Regions from separate parts of the Massilia sp. CMS3.1 genome, predicted to be linked through region 1. Evidence: predicted binding sites of a transcription regulator. Region 1 holds the regulator's gene; each other region holds the start of a gene.
The links. Region 1 encodes sigma-54, which starts transcription at its own class of promoters, with help from an activator protein. Its sites were predicted from a motif close to TGGCANGNAANCTGCTTT; they were not measured.

Region 1 (3,502 bases):
TTCATGGAAGAAGCGGATGTCGCCGCCGGCGCACAGTGCTTTTTCGCTGCTGCTGGTGAGCACGACCGCGGCGACCGATGCATCGTCGCGCCAGGCCAGCAGGATGGCGGTGAGGCGCCGCACCATCGCCAGCGAGAGAGAATTCAAGGTCTTCGGACGGTCGAGCGTAATCACGCCGGTGCCGTTGGCAACGCGGGTCAGGACATGGTCGGTCATGGTGGTCGGCTTACGGAAAAACATGCATTTTACCGAAGCGCGTGCGTCGCGGGTGCATGCGCCCACGCCCAATTGAAAAGGGCGCCTTTCGGCGCCCTCGTTCAGACGGTGCTCAGTGCTGATCAGAACGCAGCAGTGGCCTCTCCGCCTTCAGGACGGCGCTTGAGCGCCTCGTGACCATGGTCTTTCAGTATCGATTTGTACTTCATCACCTGGCGATCCAGCCTGTCCATCAACAGGTCGATCGCGGCATACAAGTCGTGCGCCACACTCTCCACGTGCACCATCTTGCCGGACAGGCGCAAGTTGATCTCGGCCTTTTGCCGTTTGTCTTTTTCAGTGAGATTGTCGATCGCGAGGATCACGTGGGAATCGATGACTTGATCGAAATGGCGGGTGATGCGTTCGAGCTTGTTCTGTACGTATTCACGGATGGCGGGGGTGACGTCGAGGTGGTGGCCACTGATGGTGAGATTCATACACACTCCTTAGATAAATGCGCGGACTCCGCTACCGCGCCTGGGACGCGTGGGTGCCGCTGTTACAAGGATTTGCGGAGACTGACGGGAGGAATCTTGAGTGCCTCGCGGTATTTTGCAACCGTGCGGCGCGCAATGACCATACCTTGTTCACCGAGCATTTCCGCGATCTTGCTATCGGATAATGGGTTCTTTGGGTCTTCTGCTCCTGTCAGCTGCGCAATAAGCGCCCGTATCGCCGTTGACGATGCTTCGCCCCCCGCTTCGGTGGCGACGTGGCTTCCGAAAAAATACTTCAGCTCAAACATGCCGTGCGGGGTCAGCATGAATTTTTGAGTTGTTACACGAGAAATGGTGCTCTCGTGCAGACCTAGTGTATCAGCTATCTCGCGAAGCACAAGGGGACGCATGGCAACCGCGCCATGGCTAAAAAAGTTGCGCTGGCGTTCCACAATTGCCTGCGAAACACGCAGGATCGTGTCGAAGCGCTGGCGCATATTTTTAATCAACCACTTCGCTTCCTGCAGCTGCGCGCCCATTTGCCCTTCGCCTTTTCCCTGCTTGAGCAAGGTGGCGTAGACGTTGTTGACGCGCAGGCGCGGCATCACTTCGTTGTTCAGCGTGACGGCCCAGCCGCCCTTCGATTTGCGGACAATAACGTCCGGAACGACGTAATCCGACACGCTCGACGCGAACGCCGCGCCGGGGTGCGGATTGCACTGGCGGATCACGGCTTGCGCTTCGCGCAGGTCTTCGTCGTCGCAGTCGAGCGCTTTTTTCAGCTTGGTGAATTCGCGCTGCGCGAACCAGGTCAGATAACCCTCGACGATTTTCAAGGCCATGCGTCGCGTCACCAGCGGCACGCCGCGCATGCTGCGGATCTGCAGCGCCAGGCACTCGGCCGCGCTGCGCGCACCGACGCCGGTCGGATCGAGGCTTTGCACCAGCGCCAGCGCGCAGCGCAATTCATCCATCTCGATGTCCAGCTCGTCCGGCAAGCGCGCGTGGATCTCATCCAACTGCTCTTCGAGGTAGCCGTTGTCGTCGATCGCGTCGATCACCAGTTCGGCCAGTACGCGGTCGCGGTCCGTCACGCCCGTCACCCGCACCTGTTCCGTCAGGTGCTCGCGCAGCGTCACGCCGATGGCGCCGAGCTGCGGACGGCCATCGTCGTCGCCGTCGCCGCCCGAGCTGCGCCCGAGCTCACCCCAGTCGCCGTCGGTCTCTCCGCGCTCGACCTCGGCGCCGCCTTCCCCATCGGCCGATTCCGGGGCCGGCGCGCCCTCCTCGGCACCCGGGGCCGGCGCCTCGGCTTGTGGCGGCGAATCGTTGATCGCACCGTCGGCCAGCAGGCGCACCGAATGGTCGAGCGGATCGTCGAGCCGCTCGAGCAGCGGATTATCGGACAGGATTTGCTCGAGCTCCTGGTGCAGTTCGAGCGTGGACAGCTGCAACAGCCGGATCGACTGCTGAAGCTGCGGCGTGAGCGCCAGGTGCTGCGAAGTCCGGAGTTGCAGGGATTGTTTCATGGCGCCGTTTCAATCCTACATTCTGAAATGTTCGCCCAGGTAGACGCGTCGTACCGACTCGTCGGCGATGATGTCGTCGGGACGTCCCGACGCCAGCACCGCGCCCTGGTTGATGATGTAGGCGCGGTCGCAGATGCCGAGCGTCTCGCGCACATTGTGGTCCGTGATCAAGACGCCGATGCCGCGCTCCTTCAGGAAGCGCACGATGCGCTGGATCTCGATCACCGCGATCGGATCGACGCCGGCAAAGGGCTCGTCGAGCAGCACGAAGCGCGGGTTGGTGGCCAGCGCGCGTGCGATCTCGACGCGGCGCCGTTCGCCGCCCGACAGTGAGAGCGCCGGATTCTCGCGCAGCTTCTCGATTTGAAGTTCGCCTAACAGGGAGTCCAGGCGGGTGTTGATGGCGTCTTTCGTGAGCGCCTTGCCATTGTCGTCGCGCTGCAGTTCGAGCACGGCGCGGATATTGTCTTCCACCGTCAGCTTGCGAAACACCGACGCTTCCTGCGGCAGGTAGGACAGGCCCATCACCGCGCGCCGGTGGATCGGCAGGCTCGAGATGTCGGCGCCGTTGATCTCGATGGTGCCGGCGTCCGACGGCACCAGGCCCACGATCATGTAGAACGAGGTGGTCTTGCCGGCGCCGTTCGGGCCCAGCAGGCCGACGACTTCGCCGCAGCCCACCTCGAGCGAGACGTCGCGCACGACCAGGCGCTTGCCGTAGCTTTTCTGCAGTCCCCGCACGACCAGGGTGCTGCGGCTGTCGGGCATATCCTTCATCATCATGGCTTTCCCGGCGCCGGTGCGGGCGCGGCCCCAGGCGCCGCGCGGCGCGGCGCGATGATCAGGGTGCCGCGTCCGCCGCCAACACGGCTTTCGCCGCTGACGTCGTTACGTACGGTCGCCACTTCGCGCCGGCTGTCGTAGGAGATGTAGGCGCCATCGAGTTCGTTCGTCAGGCGTCCGTTTTCGAGCTGCTTGACGATCGCCTTCGAAAACAGTTTCACCAGTTCCTGGCGCTCGTCGTATTCGATGCGCTCGGCCTGGCCTTCCATCCACAGGTCGGGACCGCCGTCGCGCTTCTGGCGGAAGGTCGCCACGCGGCCCGGACCCGAGGTCAGCGTCACGCTCATATAGCCTTCCGGGCTTTCCTTGACCAGGGCGCGGTCCGATTTCAGGGTCAATGTGCCGCGTGTGACGATGACATTTCCCGTCAGGATGCGCGTCTGCGTGACTTCGTCGACGTCGAGCGAATCGAAGTTGATGACGGCCTGCTTGAGC
Region 2 (3,502 bases), on a different contig from region 1:
CAAGTGCAGGAGTCGGAGAATGAAACGGCCGGTCGCGGGGCCTTGGCAGGCAAGCGCGTTGCCGTCCTGATGACGGATGGCGTGGAGCAGGTCGAGTACACGCAACCGCGCAGTTTCCTGGAACAGCAAGGCGCCGAGGTGATCCTGATTTCGCCAAAAGCCGTGGGAGAGACAGTGCAGGGCATGAACCATGACGCACTGGGCGATACTTTCCGCGTCGAGATGAACGTCAACGATGCCCGTCCTGCCGACTTCGACGCGCTGCTGCTGCCGGGCGGCGAAAAGAATCCGCTGGAATTGCGCAAGAGTGCCGAGTCGATCGCCTTCATCCGCGATTTTTACGACGAGGACAAGCCGATCGCGGCGATTTGCCACGCTCCCTGGGTGTTGATCGACGCGGGCATCGCGGAGTCGAAAAGCCTGACCAGCTGGCCTGAGATCCAGGACGACATGAAGAATGCCGGAGCGGAGTGGAGCGACCAGGAAGTCGTGATCGACGAAAAGCTGATCACGAGCCGCAAGCCGGATGATATTCCGGCGTTTAACGACGCGCTGATGAAGGCGATGATGATTTCGCCGGATATGGCGGATATGGGGCCGTCGTCGTAAATTTGAAGTGAAGCAGCGCTGGGGCTGGGGCTTTGAAGTTTCAGCCACCGCGCTTCTTGATCAATTTTGACCCGCGGCGCGTTGCGCGTATCTTTAGCCCGCACCGTCTCCCGTATAGGGTCATTGAGGCCAATGGCCTTAATGACGGGTTCAACGGGCATTCATGCCCACGCGGATTGGAAGCGCCGCTAACAGGGCAGGCAGCAGTCCCGCAAACGTCGCCGCGCTGTCAAGCGTCAACGCCTATCTCCCGCTGCAACTTCTTCGTCAACTTCCCAAACACCAGCTCATACGACCTGCGCAACAACTGCGCCGCTTCCTTATTGGTCGGTAGCGGTGGTCTGAAGCCCATGGGGGAATACTACTGTATGTACATGCAGTATTTGCATCGCTATCAGCAAAGAAAAAGGCCGGTAGGTACCGGCCTTCATTCTGCAACTTGGGAAATTACTTCTGGCGGCGACGCAGAGCGCCCAAGCCAGCAAGGCCAAGGCCAATCAGAGCAAGACTTGCTGGCTCTGGAACTTCGTTCACTTCAGCCACTTGCCAGTTGTAGGAAGCAGGAGAACCATCCATATACGCATTGAGGTATGGATCAGTCCCTTGATAGGCTTGGGTAAAGTTATAAGTGTAGCCATAGAAGTTAAACCCACTAAGCGAATACAAGAATGCGTCATAGTCCCATTGACCGTTTCCAACGTCAGAGTTGACAAAAATAAAATTATTTTCCAGGCCGTTAAACGATGCTACTCCGCCAGATTCAAAACTGCCGGTAGACGTACCTACCTGCGCGGAAAAAATAGGCTTACTTTCGCTACCAATTTCTAAACCGTTAAATGCAAGCGAAATGTTGGATAGATCATTGATGAGATTGCCGTTTGCTGTACCCTCAAACGAGCCAGTAAACTTGTTGTTATATCCATCTTCCACCGAGAAGGTGTAGACACCTGCCTGAGCGGTGCCGACAGTAGCAAGCAGAACAGCGAGAAGAAGTGTTTTCATGACATACCCTAGGGTTATTTTTAGATGTATGCCTATAAGCAAAAAAAATGCCAAGTAGAAATATCAATGACTTAGAAGAAATTTTAGTTGCTATTGTAAAATTTTCCGACAGTGTTGATTGCTGGGATTGATCAATCGGGGAGGTACGCAGCGTCTTTCCGAACGCACCACAGCTTGCCGATCTTCACGGCCTGAGGATAGATCCTCCCATCGTGTACCCACCGGCGCAGCGTGTTGATGTGCGGTGCATGCTCCAAGAAGCAGGCTAGCCCAGATTTCAAGAGGTATGTACCGAGGAAGGCCGATTGTGTCCTCCGGTAGGAGGTGCATCGAATTGCTGGGCGGCGGCGGCCGAACTGGTGTCTTCGCCGGCATCTCAGCGCGATTCTTTCGGACCCAATCGACAAGCGCTTCCGGTGTCATGGTGATACCGTCGGCAAGCTGTTTACGAGCAGTGTCGCGCCGATCGCGCGCATCTTTTAGGCCCACGTCTGGATACACGCCCAAGGAAAGCAGCTTCTCTTTTCCTTCGAAGCGATATTTCAGGCGCTACCACTTACCCCCGGCCGGGGTAACAAGCAGGAACAGGCCACGCTCGTCGAAGAGCTTTGCTGGCTTTGCGCCAGGCTTGGCGTTGCGGATGGTTATGTCCGTCAAGGGTATATTGGGGTAAGTCCTCTACGAGATTCCGAGTTACCCCGCAGAGTTACCCCCGGAACGAATTAGATGTGGTTGGACTATGTTACCCCATCTTAGAGGACGCCCATAGTAAAAAACCCGCACAATGGCGGGTTTTTGGAGGTCGCTGGAGTGATCCAGATTATTAGTTGGTGGAGGCGGAGGGAGTCTCCAACCTCCACCATCTGTTCCGTTAACCCTTTGATTCTGTTGAGTGTCGCCCCGGCGTGGCTCAAAAAAAGCACCCCACTTGGGGTGCGACGTTGGGGGGATTTTACACGGTCGAAGCTGACGTCGGTCGCCGATGTGCGCGTCAGGTGTCCCATGCCGCCATTGCTTCATGAAACTCTCGGTCGATCCGGTCGGTTTCCTCGGCTAGTGATCGCTGCCAGTCTTCGTGGGCGGCTCGGTCGAACGTCTTGGCCGCGTCTTCCATGAGAAAGGCGATGAGCGTGGCGCTGACGGTGGCGATGCCTAGCCGTTGCTTGTCTCGGTAGCGTTGGGCGCGCTGGGCTGGCGTCAGTGCGTCGGGCTTGCGAGGTCGGCCTCGTTTTCCGTGACGTGTTTTGGCGAGTGATGAATTTGAAGACGTTACCGACATGGAATGCGGCTTTCTTATAGGCCGGGTGTGGGAGGAATCCCCCATTTTTCCCGGGGTGGCGATGGACAGAATTTATATAAGCAAAGAATTTGCCACACACGGATTTGGGTGATCAGCACCATCAGAAAAAGCTGTCTTTTAGCTAAGACCACCCACCTTCCCACATAGCGGACTAGCGTCCGCTTGAGGTTGAGGTCGAGGTCGAGGTCGAGGTCGAGGTCGAGGTCGAGGTCGAGGTCGAGGTCGAGGTCGCCCGGTTGACCTGGACCGCCTCCTCCAGATCGATGCCCTTCTGATGGTGTGGTTTCTGGTGAGGGAAGGGTGAGCACTAGTTTTTGAAGTGCTCACCCTCCGTATGACAAACGGTGCTCACCCTTGTTTTCATAGGGAGAATAAGGGTGAGCACTTTAGAGGTTCTATCTTCGATAGAACAGGCACTCCAGGAGGTAGCAGCATTACGGGTTTTCCTGTCTTACCGGCCCGAATTCCTCCCATGCTTTCTTGACCGCCGCGATCTGCTGTTGCACCTTCAACCTGGTCATCTTCTCGCCATAGATGGCCGTGACCATCTGAGCTGTCAGGGTGTCGCGCTGGTCGGCAAGCAGGTAGGTT
Region 3 (3,502 bases), on a different contig from region 1:
CGATCCGGCCGTCGGCCTGACCGACGCCGAAGCCGACGACATCTCGACCAAGATCGGCGTGCCTGCCGAATCGCTGGCCGACGCTCGCGTGCAACTCAAGGGCCTGTACAAGGCGTACTGGGAAACCGACTCGTCGCTGGCCGAAATCAACCCGCTGATCCTGACCGGTTCGGGCAAGGTCATCGCCCTCGACGCGAAGTTCAACTTCGACTCGAACGCGCTGTTCCGCCAGCCTGAAATCGTCGCCTACCGCGACCTGGACGAAGAAGATCCAGCCGAAGTCGAAGCATCGAAGTTCGACCTGGCTTACATCTCGCTCGATGGCAACATCGGCTGCTTGGTGAACGGCGCCGGTCTGGCCATGGCCACCATGGACACCATCAAGCTGTTCGGCGGCGAGCCGGCCAACTTCCTGGACGTGGGCGGCGGTGCAACGGCTGAGAAAGTCACCGAAGCATTCAAGATCATGCTGAAGAACCCTGGCCTGAAAGCCATCCTGGTCAACATCTTCGGCGGCATCATGCGTTGCGACGTCATCGCCGAAGGCGTGATCACCGCATCGAAAGCTGTCTCGCTGCAGGTTCCGCTGGTCGTGCGCATGAAGGGCACCAACGAAGACCTGGGCAAGAAGATGCTGGCCGATTCCGGTCTGCCGATCATCGCCGCCGATACGATGGAAGATGCAGCCAAGGCCGTCGTCGCCGCTGCAGCTGGTAACGCCTAATTCGAAGGAATAAACAAATGTCGATCCTGATCAACAAAGATACAAAAGTCATTACCCAGGGTATTACCGGCAAGACCGGTCAGTTCCATACCCGCATGTGCCGCGACTACGCGAACGGCAAAGCTGCCTTCGTCGCAGGCGTGAACCCGAAGAAGGCCGGTGAAGACTTCGAAGGCATCCCGATCTACGCCAACGTGTCGGAAGCGAAAGCTGCCACCGGCGCCACCGTGTCGGTCATCTACGTTCCGCCGGCAGGCGCAGCCGCTGCAATCTGGGAAGCTGTCGAAGCCGACCTGGATCTCGCGATCTGCATCACCGAAGGCATTCCAGTGCGCGACATGATGGCCCTGAAGGACCGCATGGCCAAAGCCGGCTCGAAGACCCTGCTGCTGGGCCCGAACTGCCCAGGCCTGATCACCCCGGACGAAATCAAGATCGGCATTATGCCGGGTCACATCCACCGCAAGGGCCGCATCGGCGTCGTCTCGCGCTCGGGCACCCTGACCTACGAAGCAGTCGGCCAGCTGACCGCACTGGGTCTAGGCCAATCGTCGGCAGTCGGCATCGGCGGCGATCCGATCAACGGCTTGAAGCACATCGACGTGATGCGCATGTTCAACGACGATCCTGATACCGACGCGGTCATCATGATCGGCGAAATCGGCGGTCCGGACGAAGGCAATGCCGCCTACTGGATCAAAGAGAACATGAAGAAGCCAGTGGTCTGCTTCATCGCTGGTGTGACCGCTCCTCCAGGCAAGCGCATGGGCCACGCCGGCGCGCTGATCTCGGGCGGTGCAGATACCGCGCAAGCCAAGCTGGACATCATGGAAGAGTGCGGCATCAAGGCCACCAAGAACCCGTCGGAAATGGCACGCCTGTTGAAAGACATGCTGTAATACTGGACAGTTCTTGTTCTTGTACTGAAGAGAGGAGCCCGCGGGCTCCTCTTTTTTTATCCGCCTCGGCTAATGTGACAAATTCTGTCCGCATAATTTATTTCCGGACGGAAATTGCACATCAGGTGACAAAAATTGTCATTACAAACCGCTGAGCTGACGCATTTCGTCGCTTTTGTTGTACTCCAACTATCGATTTCAGGGGTAAATGGCCTGGCACGGCGCTTGCAATATGTAGATCGTGGCACGAAGCAATACCCGAACAGATAACCCAACACCCCCTGGAGAACCACCATGAAATCGATGAAAATTGTTAAAAAAGCACAATCCGGCTTCACCCTGATCGAATTGATGATCGTCGTTGCGATCATCGGCATCCTGGCCGCCGTGGCAATCCCGAACTACCAGAATTACACCGCCAAGTCGAAGTTCGGCGCGGCGCTGGCTGAAGTGTCGGCAGGTAAGATTGGCTTCGATGCCAAGCTGAATGACGGCGAAACCGTTGCTGAGCCGGAAGATGCCGGTCTGGCGAAAACGGCTAACCCGACTGCCAACTGCGTTTTCGAGGCAAGCGCCACTAGCCTGACCTGTAAAATTGTCAACGGTCCATCGAGCGTGGCTGGTCAGGACATTATCTTGAGCCGTGAACCAACAACTGGCGCCTGGGCCTGCGCAGCTGCAACGGTCGATTCCAAGCTGATCGGCAAAGGCACCTGCGTCGGCAAGCCTTAAGTTCGGCTGATCTGATCTAAACAACCCCGCTTCGGCGGGGTTTTTGTTTTTGGCTGAGCTAGCGCAATCGCGCGTCGAAGGTCACGGTTATCGTTCCGGTCTGCTCAATCTCACCGGAGGATTACTATGTCAGTCAGGAAATTTTTCAAGAAAGCGGAAGCCGGCTTTACCCTCGTTGAATTGATGATCGTCGTTGCGATCATCGGTATCCTGGCAACGGTCGCCCTCCCGGCCTACCAGGACTACATGGCGAAATCGAAGTTTGGCGTCGCGCTGGCGGAAGTATCGGCAGGCAAAGTGGGGATGGACACCAGGCTGATCGACGGCGAGACCGTTACCAGGCCCGAAGACGTCGGCCTGGCTGCTGTCGACAAGCCGAGCGCCAACTGCAAGTTCGGTGCCAGCGCCGACGCTGACGCGGCCAGCCTGACGTGCGAGATCGTGGCCGGCCCGACCAGCGTCAAAGGCCAGACCATCACGCTAACGCGTGACGCCAGCGGCGCCTGGAGCTGCAGCGCCGCCACTGTTTTGCAGAAGCTGATCGGACCCGAAGGCGTTTGCAAAGGCAGGGCCGCATAACCGGTGCTCGTGAAAGGAGAAAACCCGCATCGGCGGGTTTTCTCATTCAAGCATCGACAGCGGTTCAGACGATTTTCAACGCTTCAGCTGCTGGTCGAGCCAGCCGATGACCGTGTGGTGCCACAGCAGGGAGTTGGCCGGCTTGAGCACCCAGTGATTCTCGTCCGGGAAGACCAGCAGCTTGCTCTCGACGCCGCGCCGCTGCAGGGCCGTGAAGGTCGACAGGGCCTGGGCGGTCGGGATCCGGAAATCGAGGTCGCCCTGGATCACGAGCATCGGCGTCTTCCATTTATTTACATGGTGCACCGGGTTGAAACGCTCATGCTGCTGGGGTACGGCAAAATAGGGTCCGCCATTTTCCCAGTCGGTGAACCACTGTTCTTCGGTCGAATACGCCATGCCGCGCGTATCGAACACCCCATCGTGGTTGACGAGGCATTTGAAACCGTCTGGCCAATTGCCTGCGATCCAGTTCATCATGTAGCCGCCGTAGGAGGCGCCCAGGGCGCAGCTGCGCTCGCGGTCCAGCCACGGGAATTTCTTGACGGCTGCCGCCAGGCCTTTCTGC
Region 4 (3,502 bases), on a different contig from region 1:
GGTCGACTACTGGTACGCCGACGACGGAGTGTCGGGCAAGGTCCCAGCGCTGCAGCGGCCACAGTTCGCCAAGATGCTTAGCCAGATCAGGGACGGAGAACGCTTGGTTGTGACGAAGCTCGACCGTCTAGGCCGAAATGCCCAAAACGTGGGCGCCACGATCAAGAGCTAGCGGCGCGCCGCATCGAGGTCATCGTGCTCCAGCTGGGCAAGCTTGATCTAACCAGCGCTGCGGGCAAGCTGATGCTGACTATGCTTGCGGCCGTAGCGGAGATGGAGCGGGATCTACTGGTGGAACGTACGCAGTTCGGACTGGCACGCGCCAAGGCCGCAGGAAAGACACTGGGCAGGCCGGCCAAGACGACCGACGAGCAGCGCGCCGCGATATGCGATCGCTACCAGGCAAAGGAATCAGTTAGCGCGTTGGCCAAGGCCTACGGCATCTCGAGGGCAAGCGTACTGCGGATCGTGAAGCCTCCATAAACACAACGATGACAATACGACTTATCATCGAAGGGCGCCGGCGTAAAAAACGGCCCGAAGGCCGTTACCACCCTTCAGGCCGCTATTAAGCACTTAGGTCCCATGACAGGTCCGTTAGGTGCGGCGCCGGCGACGTAGCGCGCCCAAGCCGCCAACACCTGCTAGCAGCAAGGCCAGACTTCCCGGCTCCGGAACTTCGGCGATCGAACTCGTAACGTTGAAGCTGTCCCAAAACCCTACGCCCCCAAGCACCGTATAGCTCATGATGCCGTTATTTCCCCCTGTCGCATAAAGATAGAAGTCGTTAGTGCCCGATACAATTCCATTGACACCGGCGGCGTTGCCACCCAAAAGATACTCGTTTTCTGAGTAAGAAAAGGCTCCAATTTCATCTACTTTGTACACGTGGCCAGCGATTGTCAGATCGATCCCGTCGATCGAAATCACCGGCGATCCAAGGGAATCAGCGCTAAATACGATCGAGCCCGACACCGGGTTCTGTGGAACTGGCGAATTGGCAAATCGATCCGGCTGGAAATTCGTTGCTGTGAAGTCGAGTTTATAAACACCAGCTTGCGCAGTTGTTGCGGACAGTAGGCAGACAGCGCTGGCGAGCGCGGTGATGATCTTTTTCATGGGTATCCTAGTTGATAGCCGGATGGCTTGTTGTTTTAGTACTGTCAGTACACCGCAGTTCAGTACGAACACAAGCAAAAATTGAGCCACTTAACTATTTCCTATTGGAATCAGCCACTTATATCGGTCTCACAAGTACACATAAGTTCCAGTGTAAGGATTGCCGACAGTTTGTCGTTGATTACCACTTATCGTTGAAGAGGGACTGAGCATGGGCGCGCCGAGCTTCTCCGCCTAAACCGCACAGATAGTGGGTCTCAAAAATGCAACGACGATAATACGATTTATTACCGAAGGGCTCGCCGCATCCGGACTAGAGATCGGCGCCCCCCCCCCCCGTTTAAGAAACGGCTGAAACCTTCATGACCGGCCACTCTCCGCCCCCACATCTGTCAAAAATTAGAAAAACTATCCTATTCTGACGCATGGAGAATTCTAATCTGACATCAGGTTAGGGTATAGCTCGTCCCTAGCTAGACTTTCACTCTTGATAAAACACGTTATCAAGAGTTGCCTTTATGCCATCCCTGCCCATTTCCCCTTGCAGCAGTCGACGGGTGCAGGCGAACGCGCAGTGCCTGCAGAGCCAGGTAAGGTCGCACCGCGTGCTGGGTGGCTGGAGCGAACTGGCTTCGCAAGCGCAAGCGGCCCACTGAATCACCATTCGGCTGTGCCCGGACAAACGGGCATCTCCCTTTTTTTAATTTGCGTCGCTCGTGTCCATTACGACCGCTGCACAAACGCCACGCTGCTGCCTGCCCGTGTGCCCGTCTTTTCCTGAACTTGGCTAAACTGAACCGGTCTATCAGTAGATGAAGTCATCCACGACGCCGAGAGACCGCCATGCGACACTTTTTTCACTCACACTGGAAAGTCATCATTGCGCTCGTCCTGCTCATCCTGGTGGCTGCCTTGACGCTAGGCCCCAACACCGCCGACGCGGCGCCGGACCTGGCCGAGCGCATGCGTCAGCATGTGCGCGCAGTCGCGTCCGAGGAGCACAACACACGCAAGCCCAGGCAGCTCGAACGCGCCGCCGTCCATATCGAAACCGCGCTCGCGCGTGCCGGCTACCAGCCTTCGCGCAAGGAGTACGAGGCCGGCGGCCAACGGGTGTGCAACATCGAGGTTGCGGTCAGCAATGTGGCCAAGGGCAAGCGGCCCGAGCGCATCTTCATCGTGGGCGCGCATTACGATTCGGCCCTGGGTGCGCCCGGCGCCAACGACAACGGCAGCGGCACGGCGGCCGTGCTGGAACTGGCGCGCCTGCTGAAAACCATGCGCCCAAGCGCCGGCACCGAAGTGCGTTTCGTGTTTTTCGTGAATGAGGAACCGCCCTGGTTCATGGGCGAGCAAATGGGCAGCATGGTGCACGCGGCCGAGATGAAGCACCAGCAGCGCAATGTCGCGGGCGCGCTGGTGCTCGAAACGATGGGTTACTACACCGACAAGCTGAACAGCCAGAAATTGCCGCCGGGCCTGGAGGGCCGGTATCCGAGTACCGGAAATTTCATCGCCTTCGTCGGCACGCTCGAATCGTCGGCGCTGGTGCGCGAGGCGCTGGCGGCCTTCCGCTCAGCGTCGGACTTCCCGGCGCACGGACTGGCAGCGCCAGCGCATACCACCGGCGTCACGCTGTCGGACCATAGCTCTTATAACCGCCACGGGTATCCGGCGCTGATGATTACCGATACGGCCTTCATGCGCTATCCGTATTACCACATGGCCGAGGACATGCCCGATCAACTCGATTACGAGAGCATGGCGCGGGTGGTGAGGGGCCTGGCAAAAACCATTACCGCGCTGGCAGGCGCCGCACGTGGCTGAGTCTTATTTGGTCTCGCCCAGGAACATTTCCTGTAGATCGTTGAGGAAACGCTGGCCCAGCTCCGTCGGACGAATCAGCTTGAAATCGCGGTAGAGCAAACCCTTCGCTTCGGCGGCGTCGAGTGCTTTACCGATCGCCGTGATGCTCATGCCGGTGCGCTCGTTGAACAGGTTCGGGTCGAACCCGCCCGTCAGGCGCAGCGTGTTGAGCATGAATTCGAAGCCCATGTCGGCGCGTGCGATTTCGTGTTCTTCCTGCACCGGGTTGCCGCGCTTTGCCGCTTCCATGAAGGACGCCGGCTGCTTGAAACGCGCCTGGCGCAGGATCCGGTGCGGAAACGAGATCTTCGAATGGGCGCCGGCGCCGATGCCGAGGTAATCGCCGAAATTCCAGTAATTCAGATTGTGGTTCGCACGCCGGCCGGGCTGGGCGTAGGCCGAGACTTCGTAGTGGTCGAAATTGGCCGCGCTCATCGTCTCGGCGATCATGTCTTGCATGTCTGCGCTGGCATCGTCGTCCGGCAAACTTGGCGGATACTTGGCGAAGACAGTGTTC

Region 2: ACHAC9_RS16910 (PEP-CTERM sorting domain-containing protein) is a predicted target of sigma-54. The motif match lies at 1,647-1,664, and genes of this name have one in related genera.
Region 3: ACHAC9_RS05595 (pilin) is a predicted target of sigma-54. The motif match lies at 1,838-1,855, and genes of this name have one in related genera.
Region 4: ACHAC9_RS10225 (PEP-CTERM sorting domain-containing protein) is a predicted target of sigma-54. The motif match lies at 1,191-1,208, and genes of this name have one in related genera.

Annotation. Positions count from the first base shown of each region.
Region 1 covers NZ_JBIMES010000008.1:85,186-88,687, reverse strand. Annotated here, with positions in the region: gene ACHAC9_RS14495 (enoyl-CoA hydratase/isomerase family protein) at 1-216, opposite strand, end outside; gene hpf (ribosome hibernation-promoting factor, HPF/YfiA family) at 339-695, opposite strand; gene ACHAC9_RS14485 (RNA polymerase factor sigma-54) at 758-2,224, opposite strand; gene lptB (LPS export ABC transporter ATP-binding protein) at 2,240-3,007, opposite strand; gene lptA (lipopolysaccharide transport periplasmic protein LptA) at 3,004-3,502, opposite strand, start outside.
Region 2 covers NZ_JBIMES010000010.1:88,499-92,000, reverse strand. Annotated here, with positions in the region: gene ACHAC9_RS16915 (type 1 glutamine amidotransferase domain-containing protein) at 1-609, shown strand, start outside; gene ACHAC9_RS16910 (PEP-CTERM sorting domain-containing protein) at 1,057-1,611, opposite strand; gene ACHAC9_RS16905 (excisionase) at 1,743-1,868, opposite strand; partial or broken gene ACHAC9_RS16900 (Arm DNA-binding domain-containing protein) at 2,038-2,274, opposite strand; gene ACHAC9_RS16895 (hypothetical protein) at 2,603-2,890, opposite strand; gene ACHAC9_RS16890 (hypothetical protein) at 3,346-3,502, opposite strand, start outside.
Region 3 covers NZ_JBIMES010000002.1:421,941-425,442, reverse strand. Annotated here, with positions in the region: gene sucC (ADP-forming succinate--CoA ligase subunit beta) at 1-724, shown strand, start outside; gene sucD (succinate--CoA ligase subunit alpha) at 742-1,623, shown strand; gene ACHAC9_RS05595 (pilin) at 1,927-2,355, shown strand; gene ACHAC9_RS05590 (pilin) at 2,482-2,934, shown strand; gene ACHAC9_RS05585 (prolyl oligopeptidase family serine peptidase) at 3,010-3,502, opposite strand, start outside.
Region 4 covers NZ_JBIMES010000005.1:156,439-159,940, forward strand. Annotated here, with positions in the region: partial or broken gene ACHAC9_RS10220 (recombinase family protein) at 1-483, shown strand, start outside; gene ACHAC9_RS10225 (PEP-CTERM sorting domain-containing protein) at 598-1,119, opposite strand; gene ACHAC9_RS10230 (M28 family peptidase) at 1,963-2,946, shown strand; gene hemW (radical SAM family heme chaperone HemW) at 2,950-3,502, opposite strand, start outside.